Paludisphaera rhizosphaerae: one gene and its partner. The protein of the gene in region 2 binds, or shares a complex with, the protein of the main gene of each other region. Links are inferred from orthologs where the notes say so. Each region holds a gene or a part of one and is shown on either strand. Other genes may lie near its edges. The genes, in order: G5C50_RS29910 and mnmG.

Region 1 (12,217 bases), on a different replicon or contig from region 2:
ACCTGGCCATGCGCCCCAGCGACGTCGAGGGCTATCTTCATCGCGGGCTTTGCCGCGTCCGCGAGGGGCGCGACGTCGATGCGGTAGCCGACCTTCAGCGCGTCCTGAAGATGACCAATCATTCCGACTACGCCGATCCGGCCCATGCGGCGCTCAAGACGCTGTACGACCGCGTCCCCTCCGCTGAGGAGACCGAGGCCCTCTCGCCTCCCGACGCTCTCGGAAAGTCGGTGCTCGATGCGCTTCCCCGCTATGACGAGCACGCCGGCCCGCCACAGATCGAGGCTCAGGAGGGAGTCGCCAGCAACCTGCCGATCGCTAGCCCCAGCGCCGCGGAGCCGAGCCCGAACAAGACGCTTCCGCCCAGGTAGATTGCTCCCAGGAACGGACGATCTCGCTCAATGAGGCCCATGGCCTCCAGGGTGTACGACGAGAACGTCGTATACCCCCCGAGAAATCCCACAACCACGAACAGCCTTGCGGAGTCGTTCCCGGGGAACCTGTGAACCAGGACGGCCGACGACAGCCCGATCAGGAACGAGCCCGTGACGTTGATGGCGAACGTCGCCCAGGGGAACTCCAGCGGGGCCCACCGAGCCATCCAGACCGCTTGCCAGTATCGTGCGTTGACCCCCAACGCGCCGCCGATCGAGAGGACGACGATCTTGATCCAGGCATTCGTCATGAGGGCGGGATGATTCCCTTCTTGATGATGATGTTGCCGTAAAGGGCGCCCTCGCCGGTGGCCACCACGCCGAAGGTGGTCTTGGCCCGCTCGTAGAAGGCGAATCGCTCGATCTGCTCCATGGCGATGTGCCGCCCTTCGGCGCCGTCGAGGATCCGCTGGTACTCGGCCCAGATCGGGGCCGGGTCGCCCGGCTTGTCGATCCGCCTCATCACGGCGGCCGGATGATCGACGAACGAGTCCAACGGGAAGAGTTGCAAGATCGCTTCCAGGATCACGGGGACGCTGTGGCCGTCGGCCCGGACTAGCCGCTTCGCGCAGGTGACGGCTGGGAAGTTGGCGTCGGCGATCACCAGTTCGTCGCCGTGGCCCATCTGGGCGATCATGAGCAGCAGTTCGGGAGACAGGATCGGCGGGATTCGCTTGAGCATGGTCGACGCCCTGGCGGGGACGGGGGAGGTTCCACTTCGACGGCGTCCAACATAACGCCGTCAGCGGGGCGACGCCACGAGGCTCCTCCCCGGGTTGGGTCGTTCCCGGCCCCAGCCGGCTCGCTAGTCCTTGATCGGATCTCCGACGGAAGCTCGCCAGGCGTCGAGCTTCGCCTGGAGGACGGCCTTCTCAGCCTGAGCGGCGGGGGCGTCATACAGGTTGCGCGTTTCGCCGGGGTCGTTGGCGAGGTCGTACAACTCGTCCATGAAGTTCGTCTTGAGATGGCGGACGAGCTTCCACTTCGGCGTCCGCACCATGCGCATGTACGCCAGGGCGCCGTTGTGGAGGTCGTACGCTCCGTAGACGTCCTGGTCCCAGTCGCTTGGGGTCTCGCCGCGGAGCAGGGGGGAGAAGTCTCGCCCGCGCTGGGAGCCGGCGGCGACCGGAACTCCGAGCATGCCGCAGACGGTCGCCATCGTATCGATGTTGCGAACCGTCTCGTCGATGACCGTGTTCGGACGCGCGACGCCCGGCCAGCGGATCAGCAGCGGGATCCGGAGCGACGTATCCCACATGTTGGGCCGCGTAGGCCCCTCGACGCCGCCAGCGATCCAGCGGCCGTTCCCCTTGTGCTGGATGACGTGCTGGCCAATGTTGTAGCCGTGGTCGCTGGTGAACATCACGATGGTGCGGTCGGCCAGCTTCAGGGAGTCCAACTCGTCCAGGATCCGGCCGAGGTTCCGGTCCACCGCCCGAATCGCCGAGTAGTACCGGCGAGTGGCGGTCTTCACCTTGTTGCGATCGAGGAGCGGAGAATCCGGGATTTTCGGGTCCAGGTCCTTGTAGACGGCCTCGTCCTCGGGGGGCATCGGGGCGTAAGGGACGTGAGGCTCCCGGTAGTGGACGCTGATTGCGAACGGGCCGTCCTTGTTTTCACGCATCCAGCGCAGGACCTCGTCGGTCATGACGTCGACGCTGAAGAGGCCGTCGAAGGTCTTCTGCTTCCCCTCAACCTCAAAGGTCGGGCTCTTGGGCGACCACCCGCCGCCGAGGTGACCGAAGAAGTGGTCGAACCCGCGTCGGGTGGGGTGCTGGTCGGGATTCACGCCAAGGTGCCATTTGCCGACCAGGGCGGTCTCGTACCCGGCTTTCTGCAGCAGCCCCGGCCAGGTTTCGACGCCGACCGGCAGACCGACGGCCGCCTCCACTGGCGCGATCCAGTCCGTGATGCCGACCTCGATCCCGTGACGCCCTGTCATGAAACTCGCCCGACTCGGCGAGCAGACGGGCGTCACGCTGAAAGCGTTGGCGAACCTCGCCCCCTCCTTCGCCAGGCGATCCATGTTGGGCGTCTTCGCTTCGGGATTGCCGTAGCACCCGACCGTCCACGCGGCCTGATCGTCGGTGACGACCGCGATGATGTTCGTCCGAGGCCCCTCGGCGGCGACGACCGCACCCGAGGTCGCGATCATGGCGAGGAATGCGAAGATCCGTTTCATGGAAGGATGCTCCGAGGGAAGGAGACGTGGGCGAGGCTCGATCGCCGCTGACTCGCAGCATTGTGAAGAAACGGGTCCGCTCCATCAAGGAGGCCCCGTCCCATGGAGCGCGAGGCCAGGATTACCTGATCGCGCATCGTGCTGCGAACCTGCGAGACGCTGTGGTGTCACTCAAGTGGCTCGCCGTCGAGCATGATTGCAGACGACGCGAGCCTCCGGTATAGTTTCGCTCGGCGGCTCTGAAGGTCCTTCCTTCTATGTTTTTCAAACCCTAGGGCCTTCGCTTTCCGCTTATTCTTGAGCGTCCCGCCGGGGTCCGGTCGGGACGTTCGCGTTTGTGGGGCAAAAGCGTGAACGCCCTTTACCTTCGTCGACGCCTGAAGGTGATGCTCCCCCAGGGAGACGGAACGACGCCGGTCAATGTCGTCGCCACTCTCCAGAAGAACCTCGAATCGCTGGGGTTTCTTCTCGACGAGGACGTTGTCGAGGAGCTGAAACGCCTGAGCCCGATTCAGCTGGACTCCTTCTACCAGCGGTTGGTGAAGGACCTCCGCGCGATGGTCGGCGCGCACCGGACGTTCAGTCCTATGTACCCGAACTTCCCTGCCCAGGTCATGGACATGACCGAGGCGGAACTCTATCTGAACGCCTTCCGCCACTACTGGACGCACAGGCTTCCGGAGACCGAACCCAAGGCTCGCGACCCGCTCGAAGACTCGCCAAATTTACGGATCATTCGGCTCGGTACGCGCGAGGATTTCGAGAACGTCTTTACGCTCCTCGCTCGGTCGAAGTCGCCGTTCTCGCCGCAGGATCAAGAGGACGTGAAATGGTTCATCGCGCAGTATCGCGATGGAATCAAGCGGCTCATGCCGGAGCATATCCCGTGCAAGGAGAACCTGGGGGTCCTTGGTGCCGAATTGATCCGCAATACGTCTGACGCTGAGGCCGTGCTGGGACCGCACATCAAGACCGCTACGGACGTGCTCCGCCTCGCCGCGGCGATGAGCGGCGGCGACGTGTCTCTGGCTCAAGCGTGCAGATTCGGCAAGTTCCGCCGCGCCGAGCGGACCCTGCTATTAGGCTGGATCGAGCGGGCAACTAGCCGCACTGAGGACATGCTCCGGTGGAAGCAACGCTGGATCCGGCTGGGCGAGCGTCTCCACCCGGGCGAGTATGCAGGCCGATTCCCAGAGACGGCGGCGGCCTTCGATGTACTCCGGAACGGCCGGCCGTTTGAGACGTTCAACTCGCGCGTCGAGAGGAGCTTGCTTCGCAAGGACGTCGATAGCGTGCTGGATTTGCTCGATGACCGTCCGGGCGAGTTGGCCCGGCGGCTGGATCATCTCACGCGGCTGGGGGACGATCGCGACGCGATCGTCGCCCGGTTCGCAAGCCGGGCCGACAGGGTATCGACTCCCGTTCTCCTCCAGGTGCTCACGTACTTTCGGCGTCGAGGCGAACCGGCCGACCTTCGGACGTTCTTCCCCAAGGGGAATATCGCCAAGGTCTACGCGATCCACGAGGCGCTTCCGGCCCTACCGGCGGGAGTGGATGAGGAACTGTCAACGATCTGCGAACAAGCACTCCTTGACCGTTTCTCGAAGCTCCCGCCGCTCGGAGCCTGCTACCTCGACGACATGTTGAGGAATTATCTGGTCCCCTTCTCCCAGCGGTCGGCGTCGAAGACCCTCCGAACCCTCGTGCGCGGCAGTCGCCTCCCGCTGCCCGAGTGCACGACGATGCGATTCTTCGTCTGGTGGAAGAACGGGCGCGGTCGGGTAGATATCGACCTCTCCGCGGCGATGTACGACGCGGACTTTGGTTATATTAGCACGCTGGCCTACTACAACCTGAAGGACTACGGGGCGCACCACAGCGGCGACATCGTCGATGCGCCGCAGGGCGCGGCCGAGTTCATCGACGTCGACATTCCGAGGTGCCTTGAGCGCAAGGTCCGATACGTCGTCATGTCCTTGAACAGTTTCACTCGGCAGCCGTACTGCGACTTGCCGGAATGCTTCGCCGGATGGATGGCTCGCGAGCAGCCGAACTCGGGGGAAATCTTCGAGCCGAAGACCGTGATCGATAAGGTGGACCTCGCCGCAGACACCCATATGTGCCTCCCGGCCATCTTTGATCTCGTCGGACGTGAGATCGTCTGGGCGGACATCGCCTTCGCCAGCCGTCCGCAGTTTGCTAACAACGTCCATAACAATCTGAGCGGCGTTTCTTTGATGCTCCGGGCGTTGACGCACCTTCGAAAGACTGACCTCTATTCGCTCTTCGACCTGCACGTAAAGGCGCGAGGGACGAGGGTCTCGGTAGCCGAAGGCGCCGATACCGTCTTTTCCGTCGATCGAGGGATCACGCCCTTCGACCTGGACCGAATCGCCGCTGAGTTCATGTGAGCGACGTCGGCTTGTCCTGATTTCGCAGCCCTCTACTTCCCGATGCAGAATCGACGCCCTCGGTGCGTTGAGTGCGCAAGATGCACGAATTTTCGGGCATTGTGGGTGCTCGAGGCGAGCCCCGGGTGTCTGGAATGCACGCTCTGCGTCGGGTTCTGTTCCGGAGGTGTTCCGCAACGGGATCACCATCGAGGGCTATGCCACCCTCACTCATTCAGGTTGCCCTCGGACTCAACGTCTGCCACTGCCGGATCGCCAGTTCGCTCGCCTTCCTCACAACATCGGACAAATCGCACTGATAGAGCCAAGAGCAGCTAAATCCATTCAGTTCCACCAACCACAATCTCCCTTTCGATTCGCATATGTCCATCATAAATATCGGATCGGGTCGCCAGGACACGTCGGCCAGTATGGCCGCCGCGAAGTCAAGCACCTCGACGGGACAGCCGGCCGCAATAGACTTTGTTCCGTCCTCGGAGTACTGGCTAGCCGCGATGACCTTGTCCTCGGCGACGATCAGACGCCATTCACGACCTATCTCCTTTGGAGCGGCGATCACGACCTGGGTCGCCGGATCGTAGCGAGTCGGAGACAAGGCCGCGGCGAATGACTCGCTATGTACGCAGCGTCCGACGAAATGCTTTTGACAGCCCGCTGGGCGGGCGAAAACCTCATCGTCGACCCCGAAAACTGTGAACACCCAATCGCTCTGCCGGATAGCTTCGACACCGGGCATGATTGCGTAATGTTGATTCAGCAGGTACTTCCCGTAGTAGGCGAAGTAGGTTGAACAATCGAGTTTCTCGGCGTCGCACCAGGCGCCCGGGGCCCACTCGTGGTGAAGTTGGATCTGGCGAGCGAAGGGGAAGGTCCCGTACCCGATCACGCACCGGTCGGGCGGGACGGGTTGGCCGTCGATGGCTAGGCTGGCTCCAGCTTTGAGCGAGCCGTGAGGGACGATGCTCCCGATCATCCCCTGCCGCCGGATCTCCGACAAGAGGAGGTCCGCTTCGTCGCGATAGACGCCAGCCTCGATCAGCCACGTCGGATTCATTGGTGACTCACGAACTACAACGCCGGGTAGTCTTACGCGTCTGACCCTCGCACTGCGGAAATCAATCCTACCGAATCACCATCATTACATGCATCAAGGATATAGTGTAATTCGCCAATCGAAGGCGGATTGACGGTCTCCGAGGTTGAGTCCTTGATTCGGTCTTCGCGATCGCTCTCGGGTCAGTTTGTTCGAGTTGAACCGTTCTGGACCTGAACTCGTGCAGATTCCGAAGCTCAACCTATCTCACGACCGCTTCCGACAGAATGTCGTTCCTGACTCTATCTAGGGTTCTGTGCCGAATTCTGTACCGGTCAGACGCCAAGGATCCAGTTCAGACCAAGGGAAGATATCGCAAACAACTTTTTCCCAATGGTTTGCGACATGTGGCGCGAAATATTCTCGCCATCTTCTCCCGATTCGACATCGACTCATTTTCCTATGCAGAACCGGGCGAAGATCCGGTCCAGGACGTCATCGGCCACGATGACGCCCGTGACTTCGCCGAGGTCATCGAGGGCGGCTCTCAGTTCGAAGGCGATCAATTCGTCGCCGCCGCCGGCGAGCATCACGGCGGCGGCCTCGCGGATGGAGGCCGAGGCTCGCGTCAGGGCGTCTCGGCAGCGGGCGGAAGTGCCCGTCGTTGAGGACTCGCTCTCGCGACGGCGGATCGCATTGGCGATCGTGTGTTTCAGTCGTTCGAGTCCCACGCCGGTCCGTGCGCTGGTGGCAAGCCAGGGCGTTGGGTCGTCGCCTGGAGGGGGGGCGAGGTCGGACTTGGTCCAGATGGGGATGACGCGGTCGTCGTCGGGAGTCTGGGAAGTCCGGGCGTCGGACGAGGAGCAGGCGAGGATCACGTCGGCGCGGTCGGATGCAGCCGACCGGCGGTCCTGGGCTTCGGCGGCGATCGCGTCGGCGGCGGATTCCATCCCCGCAGTGTCGACCAGCTCGACGACGAGTCCGTCGCAGGGGCAGGGGGCCGACAGGGTGTCGCGGGTGGCGCCGGCGACGGGCGAGACGATCGCGTGATCGTCCCCCAACAGCCCGTTGAACAGACGGCTCTTGCCGGCGTTGGGGAGGCCGACCAGGACCACGAGCGGGGCGTCGCCGGAACGGTCGCGACGGCCCAGGCGGGCGGTCAATGCGTCGAGGGCGACCGCCTCGCGGTCCAGTTCTTCCGCCAGCGCCGCGCGGCCGATGGGATCGACGTCGGCCTCGTCGACGAAATCGAGGTCAGCCTCCAGGTGGGCGAGGAGGTCGAGCAGCCGGTCGCGCAGGGCCTCGATCGGGCCCGCCAGTCCGCCAGCGAGCTGCTCCAACGCTGCGTCGAGGCGGCGGGCGTCGCGGGCGTCGATCACGCCCAGGACGGCCTCGGCGCGAGTCAGGTCAATTCGGCCGGAGAGGAAGGCTCGGAGGGTGAACTCGCCCGCCCGCGCTGGTCTGGCACCCTGGGACAGAACGTGCGCCAGCAGGCGGTCGAGCAGAGGAGGCGAGCCGAGCGTATGGATCTCCGCCAACTCCTGCCCGGTGTAGGTCCGAGGAGCCGGCCAGAGCGCGAGGCTCGCGGGGAGGAGCGGACGGAGGCCGGCGAGTTGGTACGAGCCGGCGATGACGGTGGGACGCCTCGGCGACGGTTCCGAGATGGCATACGCGTCCGAAACGACGGCCTTCCCCCCTGGAGGGGGAAGGTGGCCCGAAGGGCCGGATGAGGGGGACGACCGCTGTCGGACGTCTATCCCCCGACTCGTTACAAATCCCGAGGCGATCTCCCCCTCATCCGACCCCTGCGGGGTCTGCCTTCCCCCTCCAGGGGGGAAGGCGTCAGATTTGGGTTCGAAGTTCGCGAGGGCGACGCGCCACGCGCCGGGACCGGATAAACGAACGATGCCGCGAAGGCCCCCGCCGGGTGCGGAGGCCTTCGCGGCGATCAGATCCTCGGTGTCGAAGGCCGACGACATGGCCGGGCCGCGATCACTTCCGCCCGGGGCGGGCGGGGGGCTTGCGGCGGTCGCGGTCCTTCTCGACCTCCTTCTCTTTCTCCTTGCTCCGACCGTCCCGGGTCGCCCGGTCGTCGATCATCTTGCGGTAGGTCGGATCCTTCTTGGCCTCTTCGAGGACGCGATTCCAGAGCTGGGCGATGCCGCCGGTGGGCTTGGGGGGAGCTTCCGGCGAGCCCTTGGGGCCGCGGCCGGGGCCGTCCTCGCCCTTCGCGGGGCCTTCCGTCCCTTCGGCCGGATGCTCGTGGATGATCTTGGGGAGCAACAGCCGCTCGCCGATCGTCCAGAGGCTGCTCGTGATGAAGTAGATGCCCAGGCCCGAGGGGACCTTGTAGAACATCACGGCCATCACGATCATCATGTACTTCATCGTCTTCTGCTGCATTTCCGCCTCGGGCGTGGTGGCCGGCGGGGCGAAGAGCTGCGTCTGGAAGAGCATCAGACCGACGACCAGGATCGGCAGCAGGTTGAACCAGTGGCCGAGGAACGGCAGGTCGAACGGCATGCGGAAGAGCATGTCGGGCGCGGCGAGGTCGTTGATCCAGAGGAACGGCGCCTGACGGAGCCCGACCGTCGTATTCAGGGCCTGCCAGAGGCCGACGAAGATCGGCAACTGGATCAGGGCCGGCAGGCAGCCGGCGACCGGGTTGGCGTTGTGCTTCTTGTACAGGGCGAAGGTCTCGCGAGTGAGCTTCTCCTTGTCGTCCTTGTACTTCTCCTGGATCGCCTTGAGGTGGGGCTGAAGCTCCTGCATCTTCTGAGCCATCAGCGCCTGCTTGCGGCCCAGGGGGAACATCAGCATCTTGACGATCAGCGTCAGCAGGATGATGGCGACGCCGTAGTTGCCGCGAACCCCGCCGAAGAGCGCCGAGACCTTCTCAGTCAGGGAGTACGTGAACGAGAGCATCGGCGTGATGAACAGCTTGGCGATCGTCGGGGCGAGGGGGATGATCCCCTTGCGGTAGACGGCCAGTTCCTCGGCGCCGTAGGGAGCCAGGGCCTCGGGCGTTTTGGCGCCGGCGAAGACCTTGAAGGCGAACGTCTTGGGCGTGTTCGGGCCGACCTTCACCGGTCGGGAGCTGATCCGCACGCCGACGTCCGACTTCTGGAGATCCTGGGGGTGGGCGTGAAGGAGGACGCCCTGAGTCTCGCGGTCCATCCGGTCGTCGGCGCTCTTCGAGGCCAGAACTGGGGCGACGAGAATCGCGAAGTACTGGTTCTCGATGCCCGCATAACGCAGCGGGTTGACGGTCGACTCGAAGGCCTTGCCGGTGGCGATCTTGTAAGCCGTCTCGGTCTCCAGCGCGGTCGAGCCGCCGGAGGCGGCGGTGCCGAAGAAAACCTCGCGGAACGTTGAGGTGTACCACTCGCCTTCGATCGGGATCCCGTAGGGGCCCAGCAGATTGAAGGTGAAGGAACGCTCCTGGTCGTCAGGACTCTCGAACTTCAGGTCGAGTTCCAGGCCGTCGGCGCCCTGCCAGAGCCGGAACGTCTTGGTGACGATCACACCGTTGGCGGCCCTGGTGCGGAAGACGACTTCCTGGCCCTGGGCGGACGGGACTTCCCCGTTCGCCTCGCGGCTGATCGGACGCACGGCGCGGCCCTGATCGTCGCGGACGACGTCCCAGAGTTCGGCGTCGAGGAGATCCTCGCTCGGCGGCGCATCAGGGGTCGCGGCGGCAAGCTGGGCTCGATCCGCGGGACGCAAAGGCGAGCTGCGGCCGGCGACTTCGGACGGGCTGAGCGTCAGTGCCAGCGAGGGGGGCCAGGCGGCGGAGAAGAGCGGCTTGGATCGATCCCGGCCGATGAGCTGCATCGGCAGGTGGGGGTTCTTCCGCCCCTCGAAGTCGGCGTCGTAGCGCGACGAGAAGACGGACTCCACGCCCGCCCCCTTCTGGTCAAGCTGGACGGCCAGACGATAGCCGCCGGGCGTCTTGTCCTCGGCCGAGCCCATCGCCAGTTCGGTCGGCGGGACGAGATCGGCCTTCGGCTTGGGTGCCTCTTTGACGGCGGCGGATTCCGTGGACGGAGCGTCGCCGGGCTTTTTCTCGGCGTCGGCGGGCTCCGCCTTCTTGGCTTCATCCGCCTTGGCGACCGCGACGGGAGGCTTCTTGGCGGCGTTGCGGGGCGCCAGGCCGAGCTTTTCGAGGAGATAGGGGAACCCCACCATCCACAAGAAAATCAACATCACGAAGAGGACGAGACGCTTCTCATTGCTCATGAACCAGGATTCCCGGAGCCGTGTGGCGGAGGCGAGGGATGCAGCGGCCGACCAGTTCCGGGTCTTCGGAACGAGTTTGGCAGATCCTAAAAGTATAAGGACGCCGTCGAGCACCCTTCTCGATTGTCGCGAGGGGTCGACGAAATCGCAAGACGCCCTGCGCGTCCGCGTGAGGGCGTCCCGAGATCAGGGGTGGTGGGAAGGCGGCTTAGCGGCCCTGGCGGAGGCGATCGCCGAGGAAGGGTTCCAGATCCGAGATCGAGTGGATCTTCTGGATGGTCTTCTCGAAGTCGTACGGGACGCGCCGATAGGCGATGTGAGCAGGACGGGAGCCTTCGCCCTCGTCGAGAATCACATAGCAGGCTCGCGGGTCGCCGTCGCGAGGCTGGCCGACGGAGCCCACGTTGATGAGCAGCTTGCCCTCGCCCAGAGTGTATTCGTGGTCGATCTCGTCGGGGGCGAAGAACTGATAGCCCTCGGTGAAGATCCCCGGAACGTGCGTGTGGCCCTGGAAGCAGTAACGCTCCACCAGTTGGAACAATCGTTCCATCTTGCGATGGTTGTAGATGTCCTCGGGGAAGATGTACTCGCTCAGGGGGTTCCGGGGCGAACCGTGGACGAAGAGGAACGGGGGAGCCTTGTGGGTGCGGGGCAGTTCCCCGAGAAATTCCCAGCGGCGCTCGTTGCCGGCGCGGTCGGTCGAGCTTTCCAATTGCGACCGCGTCCAGAAGATCGCGCGCTCGGCGCCGACGTTGAAGCCGTCGGGATCGAACATCGCCCCCTGGTCGTGATTACCTAGCAGAGTGACCTTGCAGTTATCGATAACGAGATCGATGCACTCGCGCGGGTTAGGGCCGTAGCCGATCACATCCCCCAGGCAGAAGATCTCGTCGACCCCCTGGCTCTCGATGTCGCGCAGGACGGTCTCCAGCGCTTCGAGGTTTCCATGAATATCGCTGATTAACGCACGACGCACCGAGGGGAATCCTCCGACGAGGGGAGGGGAGCGGTCACCGGAGAAACGCTGCGACGGGAATCGGAGCGACCCAGCAATCCGTCGCGAGGACGCGAACACCCTCCAGAGTATCTTACTTTATGCCCATGGCGAGGGGGAATTTTCGCCCCCGCGGCGGCTTTCTTCACGGTAGGAAATTTACGTTCTTCACAATTTTAAGAATAGGGCGAGAGACGACGACGGGTCAAGGTTCATCAATTAATGGAGGATGGAAGATTGCTTGCGTGTCTCTTTTCCGCATCGTCCGCCGAGAAGGCGTGGGTGACGGGCGGCGCGTGTCGGCGATAGAATCGGGACGAGATTCGATGCGACCTTCCCTCCCCAGGCGAGTTTTTCAGTGGCCCCTCACCCGTTCGTGCTGGCTCTCGACACCTCCGGCGACCGCTCGGCGATCGGCCTGCGAGCCGCCGATGGAGCCCTTTTCGAGGCCGAGACGGACGCCTCGCGCAAGCACGGCCGGGATTTGCTCCCCTCTCTTCGTAATCTGCTCCGATCGGCCGGCGTAAGACCGGCGCAGATTGGTTTGATCGGCGTCGGATTGGGGCCTGGATCGTATACAGGTCTGCGAATCGGGCTCACCGCGGCGCGGACGCTCGCGTATGCGGCGGGGGCTCGGTTGGTCGGTTTCGACAGCCTGGAGGCCGTCGCCCGCAACGCCCCCGAGGACGAGACGCACGTGATCGTGGTCGGCGACGCCCAGCGCGGCGAAGTTTATGCGGCCGAGTTCGTCCGGGAGGCCCCCGGCGCTCCGCTCGTCGCCTGCGGGCCGAGCCGGATCGAGCCGCTTGCGGCCTGGTCGGAGCGCGTTGAACCGGGGGCTTTCGTGATCGGCTCCGGCCTGCGGTCGCCGACCATCCGATCGGCGCTCGCGGGACGCTCTCTCATCGAGCCCGACGATTCGAT
Region 2 (9,894 bases):
GGGGCCGCTCGGTGCGCACGATCATGCGCCGGTCCGGGCCGGCCGGTGACTCGTCGGCGAGGGTGGAGGCGTCGGTTGTGCGGTTGAGTCCGCCCGCCGCCAGCGCTCCGCCCCACACCGCTCCTAGAAACCCGCGACGGTCCGTCGCCGGCCTTTCCGGGCCGGTTGGCTTCTCCACGTGATCCGATCCCATCGTCCTGCACCCCCTCCCTACGCGAACCCCGGCCTCCGGGGCTGCGTCCAGAGTATGCAGAAGTGCCCGCTCCGTGTCCAGGACCGTCGATCCGCTCCGCCCGCCCAACGCCCCTCCGCCAGGAACCGCGAGGCGCCCACGCAACGTCCAAACGGGCGGCGAATCGGCGTAATTGGAATAATTGGAAGAACCTGGCTGCGAACATGTTCGTATCAAGGGGTAGTAGGGCGAACTGGGTATCCATTTTGCTCTATACTTGCGGTGACGAGAACGGGCCGACCTCAGGATGGCCGTTCATGGACGTCACTAGCAGCCCGCAGTCGGCTCGCGATCGCGCTCCTTTCTTCCAGCGTTCGATCTGAGGTGGCCACCGACTCCAACATACGGGTTGCGACGATGAAAAAGATCCGGCGCAAGCGTCAGCACGACCTGTTCGCTCGTCTCGGCCGTCATCTGGACATCTGCCTCGACTCAATCAAGCCCCGACGGATTCGCACCCGCTCGGCGCGCTACGCGGCGGCTCTGGCCGAGTCGCTGGGCTTGATCGAACGCCCCCGTTGTTGCTCCTGGTGCCGTCGTCGCCAGCGTCTCCAGCGTCACCATTGGGACTATGAGGAGCCGCTGAACGTCACGTTCCTCTGCCCGGACTGCCACGCCCTGGCCGACAACATGGTCGCGCACAAGGCCATCGCCTGAACCAACCCGCGATCGGGGGCGGCGCGATCCCGCCGCCCTCGTCGGCGTTTGCGCAGGCGCGAGGGTTGCATGAAGGGATCCCCGAGAATCCGCTCGGTTAGCGAGTCGATCGATTCGTACTCGACCGGCGTCGCGACTTCGTGATTCGAACGAGGATCCGACTCATGCCCGCGTCGCTCGGCCCCTTGATCTTGAAAGCGCTTCACCTCGCGAACGCGGCGGCCCTGGGCGCGGTGCTGGTCGGCGCGCTTGCCGGCTATTATTTCTGGCCGGGCTTGCTCGCCTATCTTTCCATCGGCGTCGCTCTGCTTGGACTCTGGGCGACGTTCCTGCTGTCGAACCTTCTGGGCCGGATTCGGCTGTTGATGTGGCTGATTCCGTACGCGGACCGGCTCAAGGATGGATTCAGTGCACGAAAGGATCAGCCCGAATCTCGTCCCGAGGCTACTCCCCGGAAGCTGGTCTGACCGAGCGGCGGCTACGACGTCTCGTCGTTGAGAGCCGCCTCAGCCTCCGCGCGGAGGTCTTCGAAGACTTCCTGATCGATGAGCGAGTGGATTTCGGCCCATTTCATGGCGTGCTCGTAGTGCCTGCGGGCGGTCGACAGGTCGCCTTTCTGTGTGTGTGCCAGAGTAAGGGCCAGGGCGTCGAGGCCTTCCAGACGGCCGGGAAGACATTCTGCACGTTCGAGCCTGACGACAGCCTCGTCGTACTGACCGGAGCGGAACAGGGCCAGACCGAGTGTCGACTCGTACGCGCCGTTCAGAGGCGAGAATCCCGTCGCCCTACGAGCCAGTTCCACGGCCCGAGACGGATCCCGGAGGCCCGGATGGGACGTCGTGGCCAGGACGTACGCCAGCAAGTTCTGGATACTCGCATTGCGGGCTCCGAGATCCGCCGCCTTGTCGACGGCGGCCTTGGCGACGGCTCGATTTTCGAGGAACCCGACGGCCATCGCCAGGGCCTGGGGGTCGTCGGGCATGTCGCGAATGAGCGACTCAGCGGTTTCCGAGGCTCCCGCCCGGTCGCCAAGAGCCCGCTTGGCCTTGGCCAGCTCGTAGTGCGCTTCCCGAAAGGCCTGGCGCACGGCCAGGTCGGACGGGTTGTCGGCAAGGTTGGATCGCTGAAAGGCCAGGGCCCGCTCGCACAAATCGACGGCCTCCGCGGACTTCCCTTGGAGTCTTCGCAGCTCTCCGAGGCGGACCAGATCCTCGCCGAGGGCCCGCTGGAAGTCGAGGTCGTCGGGACGCTGGTTCGCCAGGCGTCTGTGGAAGTCGGCCGCACGCCGTAGTGCGGACTCAGCTTCCTCAAGCCCGTCGCGGTGGAGCTTGAGGCATTGAGACAGGTTGGTTAGCCCGCAGGCCAGATACGAAAGGCCCTGCATGTTCAGCGAGCGCTGGCCGCTCACAGGTTCATAGGCCGCCAGGCCATTCCGGAGGTAGCCCAGAGCCTCGTCTGTGCGGCCGACGCCCATCAAGCTCCCCCCGATGTCGATCCAGGCGTTCGCCAGCGCCAGGCGACGGTTGACGTTCTCAGGAGCCAGGTCGACGAGCGATCGAGCCGCGTCCGCCTGCATCACACGGTATTCCAGGGCTTTCGCGGATTGATCGACGCTATCGAGCTTCGAGGCCAGCAGGGCGGCGGTGGCGGCGAGGTCGGCGCGAGATTCTTGATCGTCAGGAAAATCGCGAAGCAAGTCCTCGTACAGCTTGATGGAATGGCGCCAGGCCGCTTCCGCGTCGGCTGCCCGGCCGAGTCGGTCATGCAGCACGCCCAGGTTGTGCCAGGCTGCGGCGGAACGTCGGCGGTAGAGAAGGACGTCGGGATGCTCCTCGGCCAGTTCGTCGTGCATCGCGACCGATCGGCGCAACACGGGGTCGGCGTCGCGAGGCCGCTTTGCCTTGCTCAGGGCGACGGCGAGGTCGCCCAGAGCCGCCGCGTGCCTGGCGCGGTAGTCGATGCGGCTCGGGGCGTCGATCTGAAGATCCTTCAGGATGCCTATCGTCTGACGCAGAGCGGCTTCCGCGTCGTCACACTCGCCCCGCACACCGGCGCGGGCTCCCTCGCGGCTGAGAAGCCGGGCCAGCAGCTCTCGATGTCTGGGGGCGGTCGGATTCGAGGCCGCGAGGGATCTTGCGAGGCTGAGCGCTCGCTGGTGGGTCGTTTCGGCCTCATCGTTTCGCGCCAGGTCTTCCTGCCGCTGGCTCAGATCGTTCAGGCATTCGATCAGCACGCCGAGGTAGAGCGGCTCGCCGGGATTTTCTGCGACGAGGGAGTCGGCCAGATCGGCGGCCTCGCGATCGAGCTGTTCCGCCGCGGTTTTGAGCCGCAGGGTGCTCAGAACGGCTCCGCGCGCCCGAAGGCTTTCAGCCAGGGCGAGGCGGTCGGCGGGGTGGTGGGGGGGAAAGTCGGCAAGCTGTCGTCGAATCGCCACGGCCTGCTCGAAGGGTCCTTCGGCGTCGCCGGGGCGGCCGAGCGCCATGCGGATCTGGCCGACCCGGTGAATGGCCGTCGCCGTGGCGCGGCGGACGTCGGGGGCGTCGCCCTGAGCCTCCGCGAACCGTTCGTAGCGAGGCAGGGCTTTTGTCAGGCATTGACGCTGAAGACTGGTCAACCCGTCGGCGTTCGCCAACCACCATTCTCCCAGGTCGGCGTACAGTTCGTCGAGTTCCTCAAGGGCGACGGCCAGTTGCTCCTGGGCGAACCGGCGCTGGGCGACTTCGCTCTCAAGCGCGTCGAGGGCTCGTCGCTCTGCCTTTGCGGCCCGCCAGGTCAGTGCGAGGCCCGCCGAGGCGGTCCCGGCCAGAGCGAGCGCGACGAGCAGGATGGAACCGTGGCGGGCGTGGACTCGGTGGAAAAGGGTCGGTTGGTCGTGTTCCACGTTCATCGATCGGGCCTCCTGACGTTTCAGCCCCATCACGTGAGCGCGACTCCCTCGACGTCGATCGAGGGGGGAACTCGTCGGCGAATTCATCGTTCGCAAGACAATGCGAGAAAGGAGACGAGTTAGCCCAGTAAACTGGAAAAAAGTTCGAAAGTGACACAAATTTGATTGTAAAGTGTGGGGAAGAGGTCGGTCTTGGCGATATCCCTAAAACGAGGGAGTCTACGACGCGGTTCTCGACCATCGCGCATGCATATGAGTGTTCGCCGGTCGATCCGCCGGCTCGTCGGCGCGTGTCAAGACCAGGCGACGACCTGGCACCGGCGTTTGAAATCGAGCGACTGGCGGGGGGCCGACGGCGCCGTCGTGGAGTTGACGGCGCGCTGGATTCGGAGGCGGGAGCCTCCATCCAGGTCCCCTGAGCGATTACGACCTCCGCAGGTCGCGAGTCGTCTGTTTTGACGATCTCGGGCGGTCGATCAAGCTCCGCGTGCGGCGGGCTCTTCGGGGGGGCGTTCCCAGGGGATGCGGACGTGGAAGATCGAGCCCTGGCCGGGGGCGGGGTCCCATGTCAGAGAGCCGCCGGCGCGCTCGACGATCCGGGCGGCCCGGGCGAGGCCCAGGCCCAGCCCGCGGCCGGCCTGCCGACCGCAGAAGAAGGGGTCGAAGAGGTGGGGGGCTTCGGTCGGGGCGATCCCCTTGCCGGTGTCGGCCACCTGGATGCGAAGCTCGCGGCCCTGCCGCCCCGCGCGGAGGCGGATCGTCCCGCCGCCGTTGCCGGAGGAGGCCTGGAGTGCGTTGCGGATCAGGACGTCGGCGACGTGTCGCAGGCCGTCAGGGTCGGTCCACGCCTGTTGCTCGGGCTCGTCGAATTCGCCGACCAGACGGAGGCCGCGGGATTCGCACTCGGCCTGGAAGTCGGCCAGGCAGGCGCGCAGGACGTCGGCCGGTCGACAGAGCCGGGGGCGGGAGGTGCCAGGACGGGCGATGAACATGAGGTCGCGGAGGATCCGGTGCGTCCGCTGCGCCTGGCTGAGGATGATTCCCAGCGACCGCTTCGTCTCCGGGTCCTCGGCCTTGGCCTGAAGGAGTTGGGCCCGGCCGACGATGACGGCCAGCGGGTTGTTCAACTCATGTCCCGCGCCGGCGGCGAATTCGGCGAGGGCGTCAAGCTTGGCGGTCTGAAGCCGAGCCCGGGCCGATCGCGAAGCCTCGCGAGAGCCCTCCACCGCGGCGCGCAGGCGACGATCTTGCAAGGCCCGGCCGGCGACATGGGCCGACCACGACTTCCAGGCTTCGATCACTCGCGTGGGGCCAAGTCGGTCGTGGAGAGCCTGCACGTCGGCGTCGAGCCAGAGCTGGATTTCGCCGATGGATTCGCCCGCCGATTCCAGGGGGATCGTCCAGGAGGCACCCCGGCGCGACGGGTTCTCGGACTCGGGCTCGTCGTCGAGACCTGGAGCCGCCGCGCCCATGCGGGGCTCGCGCCAAACGACGCGGGCGGCGTTGACCTCGGGTTCGCCGCACCAGGCTCGGCCGGCGCGGACGGCCCAGTTCTCCGGGGTTTCGTCGGGGACGGAGTCGGCGACAGCGTCGATGAGCCGCTGCCGGCTGGCGGCGGTGCGCGTCATCTCGGCGAGCCGGATTCGGAGCCGGGCGGCGTCGCGGACGGCCCGCTCCTCGAAGGGAGAGGCGTCGGCGGCCGTAAACGGAGCCCCGGTGCGAGCCTGGACTTCGGCCACGAGGATCCTCAGGCGGGGGTCGGCCGGCATGGCCGGCGTGCGGCCGTCGGGCGGGTCCAGCGCCCAGGGGGTGGCCTCGGCGCGGCGGATGGCCTCGCGGACGAGGGCTAACCGGGCTGGCTCGCGGGCAGCGGCCAGCAGGTCGGCGTCGTCCTCGCCGTAAAGCCATGCGGCGTCGACGATCAAGGGGTCGCAGCCCCAGCGCTCCGCCAGGCATCGGCCGACTTCGCGGAGGTCGAGGCCCAACTCGGCGATCTCGCGGCGGCGGCGGGCTTCGCGATCGGGTTCGGCCAGCCAGAGGGCCAGGCGTTCAGGATCGACGGCCGCCAGGGCCCAGCGACCCAGGCCGTGCAGCATCCCCGCGCGGATCAGACCGTCGGGATCGCGGTCGTCGTGTTCTTTCGCTAGCGACCGACACGCCGAGGCCGTCGCGACGGCGTGACGCCAGAGCTTCTGGATCGCCTCGGCCGCGGGGCCCGAGGCTGTCGCTGAAGGCCACCAGGGGGCGTTCGCCAGAACCTGGAGCGCGCCTGGGGAACCGGGCGTCGCCTCGGCGGCGAGCCAGCCCGGGTCGAGGTCGGGGAGCGTCCGGGGGACGACCGGGCCCGACTCGTCGTCCTCGGCTTCGACCGCGTCGGCGAAGACCGCGGCGACGACGCGCGCGGAATGAGGACGGACCGGCAGCCGCGCCAGCCCGTACAGGCGGCCGAGCAGCGGCTCTCCCGGTGTTGTTCGTCCCGACTGGAACCGCACGACGATCGGGCTCCTTCCCGACCCCCTTCCGCCCGTCGGCCCCCCGGATCGGGCGGCGCGTCGGGCGCTTCGCACTCAGGCGTTAGGGCTGGTCTCCATATCTAACAGTCGGCAGATCTTGGCGATCAGTTCATCGATATCGAGCGGCTTGTGGAGGAAATCGTCCGCGCCGGAGGTCTTCAGCTCGGCGATCTTGTCTTCCTCAACCATGCCCGAGATGCAGATGATCTTGATGTCCGAGATGCTGGGATCCCGGCGGATCAGCTCGCAGACGGCCTGGCCGTTGATGTCCGGCAACATGACGTCGAGGATGATGAGGTCCGGGTGGTATTCCTTGGCGAGCATCCCCGCCCCGAACCCGTTGTTCACCGCCTTGTGCTCGAACCGGCCGTCGGCCGTCAGCACTTCGGCGATCAGGTCCACCACCGCCTGATCGTCGTCGACGATCAGGATCCGCCGCCGCCCGCTCTCCAGAGCGTCGGTGGGGATCCCGTTGTCCTTCATAAACCGGTACAGCGCCTCCCGCGGAATCCGCCGGAATCGCGAGCCGGGTACCCGGAACCCCTTCAATTGGCCCGAGTCGAAACAGCGGATGATGGTCTGCTGACTGACCTTGCAGATCTTCGCAGCCTCGCCCGTCGTGTAAACGGTCTTCATGGTTGGTTGAGTCCCGATGATCCCTCGGGGTCGTTTTCAAGCTCGCACTGCCGCCCCTCCGGCGACCTTCCTGCGAACCCGATACCGCCCCGTTCGGCCTCCCTGCGACACGTCCCTGTCACGATCTCGATCGCGATCCTGCCGACTCCCACGCCGAGGCTTTTGACCTCCGTGAAAAGCCTAAGCGTTAAAACCTGCGAAGACTATAAAAATTACCGAAATTGCCAATTCGACCAATTGTAAAAAGTCGTGAGTCTTTGTCAATCAGGGGAGGCTGAGGAGAGGGCTCGTGTTGACGAGAGCCAACCTGGACGACGCGCCGTGGACCCGCGAAGGCCGACGGCACGGACTGTCGCTGATCGGATGACCACATTGGTGCGGTCTCGCCATCGGCGTCAGCCTCTTCCTGAAGACTGCAAGGAACCATCTCCCCAGCTTTCCAGGACTTCGTTCTGGAAGGACTGGTAAGGGGAGACGTCCTGCACAGCAAATACCGAATGCGCGATTCTGTCAATCTCGGTTGTCGGACGCGGCGGGGGATGGGAGGCTACGGCGATGATTTACGGCGATAGACGGGGGAGAGGAGTTTCCGGGCTCGGGGCAATTTCAGCGGGCCGACCCGTCGGCGGTGGACGCGGGGCGGCGGCGGAGATGGACGAGCAGGGTGGCGAGGTCGGCCGGGCTGATCCCGCTGATTCGGCCCGCCTGGCCGAGTGAGCGGGGGCGGACCCTTGCGAGCTTTTCGCGGGCCTCGGCGCGAAGCTGGGGAATCGCGGCGTAGTCGAAGTCGGCGGGGATCGCCTTGTCTTCCAGGCGGCGGAACCGCTCGATCTGCTCGACCTGGCGGCCGACGTAGCCCTCGTATTTCGCCTCGATGGTCACCTGGGCGACGACGTCGGCCGGGATCCCGGCCGAGGCGAGGTCCGGGTCCAGGGCCGCGAGGTCGGCCCAGGTCGTGTCGTGGCGGCGGAGCGTCTGGAATAGGGCGACGCCCCCCTTGCGGGTGGTCGTCAGCCGTTCGCGGAGGCCGGCGATGGCGTCGCGGCGGGTTTCGAAGCGAGCCCAGCGGGCGTCGTCGACCAGTCCGACGGCCCGACCCCGCTCGGTGAGGCGGAGGTCGGCGTTGTCGTGGCGGAGGAGCAGCCGATACTCGGCGCGGCTGGTGAACATCCGGTAGGGCTCATCGACCCCGCGGGTCACCAGATCGTCGATCAGGACGCCGATGTACGACGTCGATCGGTCGAGCGTGAACGGCTCGGCGTCGGCCGCCGAGAGCGCCGCGTTGGCCCCGGCGACAAGTCCCTGAGCGGCGGCTTCCTCGTAGCCGGTCGTGCCGTTGAGCTGGCCGGCGAAGAAGAGGCCGGGGACGGCCTTGGTTTCCAGGGTTGGGCTAAGCTGTTCGGGGGGGGCGAAGTCGTACTCGACGGCGTACCCGTAGCGCATGATCTCGGCGTGTTCCAGGCCGGGGATCAGGGGGATGATCTCCTCCTGGACGTCGCGGGGGAGGCTGGTGGAGATGCCGTTGCAGTAGTATTCGCGGGTGTTGCGGCCCTCGGGTTCCAGGAAGATCTGGTGCGACTCGCGGTCGGCGAACCGCACCACCTTGTCCTCGATCGACGGGCAGTATCGCGGGCCGGTCGACTGGATCCGTCCCGAGTACATCGGCGCGCGGTGCAGGTTGGCGCGGATGATCTCGTGGACGGCCTGCGACGTGGCCGTGATGTGGCAGGGGACCTGGACCTGTTCGATCCGGTCGGTGAGGAACGAGAAGGCGACGGGTTCGGCGTCGCCCGGTTGCGGGTCCAGGCGGTCGAAGTCGATCGTCCGACCGTTGAGCCGCGGCGGCGTCCCCGTCTTGAACCGGCGCAGCTCGAAGCCGAGGCCGCGGAGACTGCCGGATAGCCCCTCGGCCGAGGCGTCGCCGCCGCGACCTCCCGGAGTGCGAACCTCGCCGGTGTGCATCAGGGCCTGAAGGAAGGTGCCGGTGGTCAGAACGACCGAACGCGCCTTATAGAGGACGTCCCCTCGGCAGCGGACGCCGGCGACGCGGCCCCCTTCGACCTCGACGGCCTCGATCATCTCCTGGCGGAGCGTGAGGTTGGGCTGGTTCTCGACGGTCAGTTTGGCGAGAGCCTGATAGGCCTTCTTGTCGCACTGGGCGCGGGGGCTGTGCATGGCCGGCCCCTTGCCGCGGTTGAGGAGCCGGAACTGGATGGCCGAGGCGTCGGTGAGAACCCCCATCGCGCCGCCGAGGGCGTCGACCTCGCGGACGATCTGCCCCTTGGCGACGCCGCCGATGGCCGGGTTGCAGCTCATCTGCCCAACGGCGTCGACGTTCATGGTCAAGAGGGCCGTGCGCCGTCCCAGCCGCGCGGCGGCCAGCGCCGCTTCGACCCCGGCGTGCCCGGCGCCCACCACCACGACGTCGAACTGATACGGATCCCGGCTGGCGGACGCGGACATGGAGGGCGACTCTCGGGTGCGGGCTCGGCTTCGCAGAAGATGAACGAATTCATCTTAGCCAAGTGATCTTCCCGGACTCCAGCCCGCCCGCGACGCGGCTACTTCTTCCAGACGCCCGCGTACTTCTTGCGGTACTTCAGGTCGGGTTCGGATTCGATGAGTGCGAGGGCCTGCTCGCGGATCGTCTCGTCTCGGGAATGGTCGTAAAGTTTGCGGAGCCCCTGGGAGATGTCGAAGCGGATCAGGGTGCCGTTCTTCTCCTCCGCGGCCTCGGCGAAGCGGTGGGCGAGGCCGGCGACGACCATTTCCCGGCGGTCCTCGCCGGCCAGGCCGATCTTCCAGAGCGAGAGGAGACAGTGCCGCGCGGTGACGAAGCGTTCGTCCTTCGTGACGGCGAGCAGGGGATCGAAGGCGTCGCGGATCCGGGCCTCGGGGTCGCTGACGGCCAGGTTGCAGAGCAGTTGCGAGGCGATCGAACGGACGTGGTTGTCCTTGTGGGACAGGCC

What was found.
Region 1: the proteins of mnmG (region 2) and G5C50_RS29910 are in contact, whole or in part, in a solved structure (PDB 9HIP), measured with the Escherichia coli proteins. The link is inferred for Paludisphaera rhizosphaerae from one-to-one orthologs.

Annotation. Positions count from the first base shown.
Region 1 is NZ_JAALCR010000046.1:14,753-26,969, forward strand. The notes cover bases 5,777-8,668. They hold G5C50_RS29910 (tRNA modification GTPase), read right to left. Parts: upstream 8,040-8,668; coding sequence 6,513-8,039; downstream 5,777-6,512. Other genes in these bases: G5C50_RS29905 (ATP-grasp domain-containing protein), read right to left, coding at 5,777-6,081; yidC (membrane protein insertase YidC), read right to left, coding at 8,053-8,668. In the rest of the region: G5C50_RS29880 (tetratricopeptide repeat protein), read left to right, coding at 1-371; G5C50_RS29885 (fluoride efflux transporter FluC), read right to left, coding at 287-685; G5C50_RS29890 (RbsD/FucU family protein), read right to left, coding at 682-1,116; G5C50_RS29895 (sulfatase family protein), read right to left, coding at 1,240-2,616; G5C50_RS29900 (TerD family protein), read left to right, coding at 3,003-5,027; more of G5C50_RS29905, read right to left, coding at 5,242-5,776; more of yidC, read right to left, coding at 8,669-10,299; G5C50_RS29920 (metallophosphoesterase family protein), read right to left, coding at 10,508-11,275; tRNA (adenosine(37)-N6)-threonylcarbamoyltransferase complex dimerization subunit type 1 TsaB, read left to right, coding at 11,652-12,217. UniProt on the Escherichia coli protein: Exhibits a very high intrinsic GTPase hydrolysis rate. Involved in the addition of a carboxymethylaminomethyl (cmnm) group at the wobble position (U34) of certain tRNAs, forming tRNA-cmnm(5)s(2)U34.
Region 2 is NZ_JAALCR010000007.1:111,835-121,728, reverse strand. The notes cover bases 6,961-9,894. They hold mnmG (tRNA uridine-5-carboxymethylaminomethyl(34) synthesis enzyme MnmG), read right to left. Parts: upstream 9,389-9,894; coding sequence 7,532-9,388; downstream 6,961-7,531. Other genes in these bases: G5C50_RS10890 (hypothetical protein), read right to left, coding at 9,487-9,894. Also shown: G5C50_RS10925 (sulfite oxidase), read right to left, coding at 1-193; G5C50_RS10920 (hypothetical protein), read left to right, coding at 590-889; G5C50_RS10915 (hypothetical protein), read left to right, coding at 1,054-1,356; G5C50_RS10910 (tetratricopeptide repeat protein), read right to left, coding at 1,368-3,776; G5C50_RS10905 (ATP-binding protein), read right to left, coding at 4,253-6,268; G5C50_RS10900 (response regulator), read right to left, coding at 6,344-6,925. UniProt on the Escherichia coli protein: NAD-binding protein involved in the addition of a carboxymethylaminomethyl (cmnm) group at the wobble position (U34) of certain tRNAs, forming tRNA-cmnm(5)s(2)U34.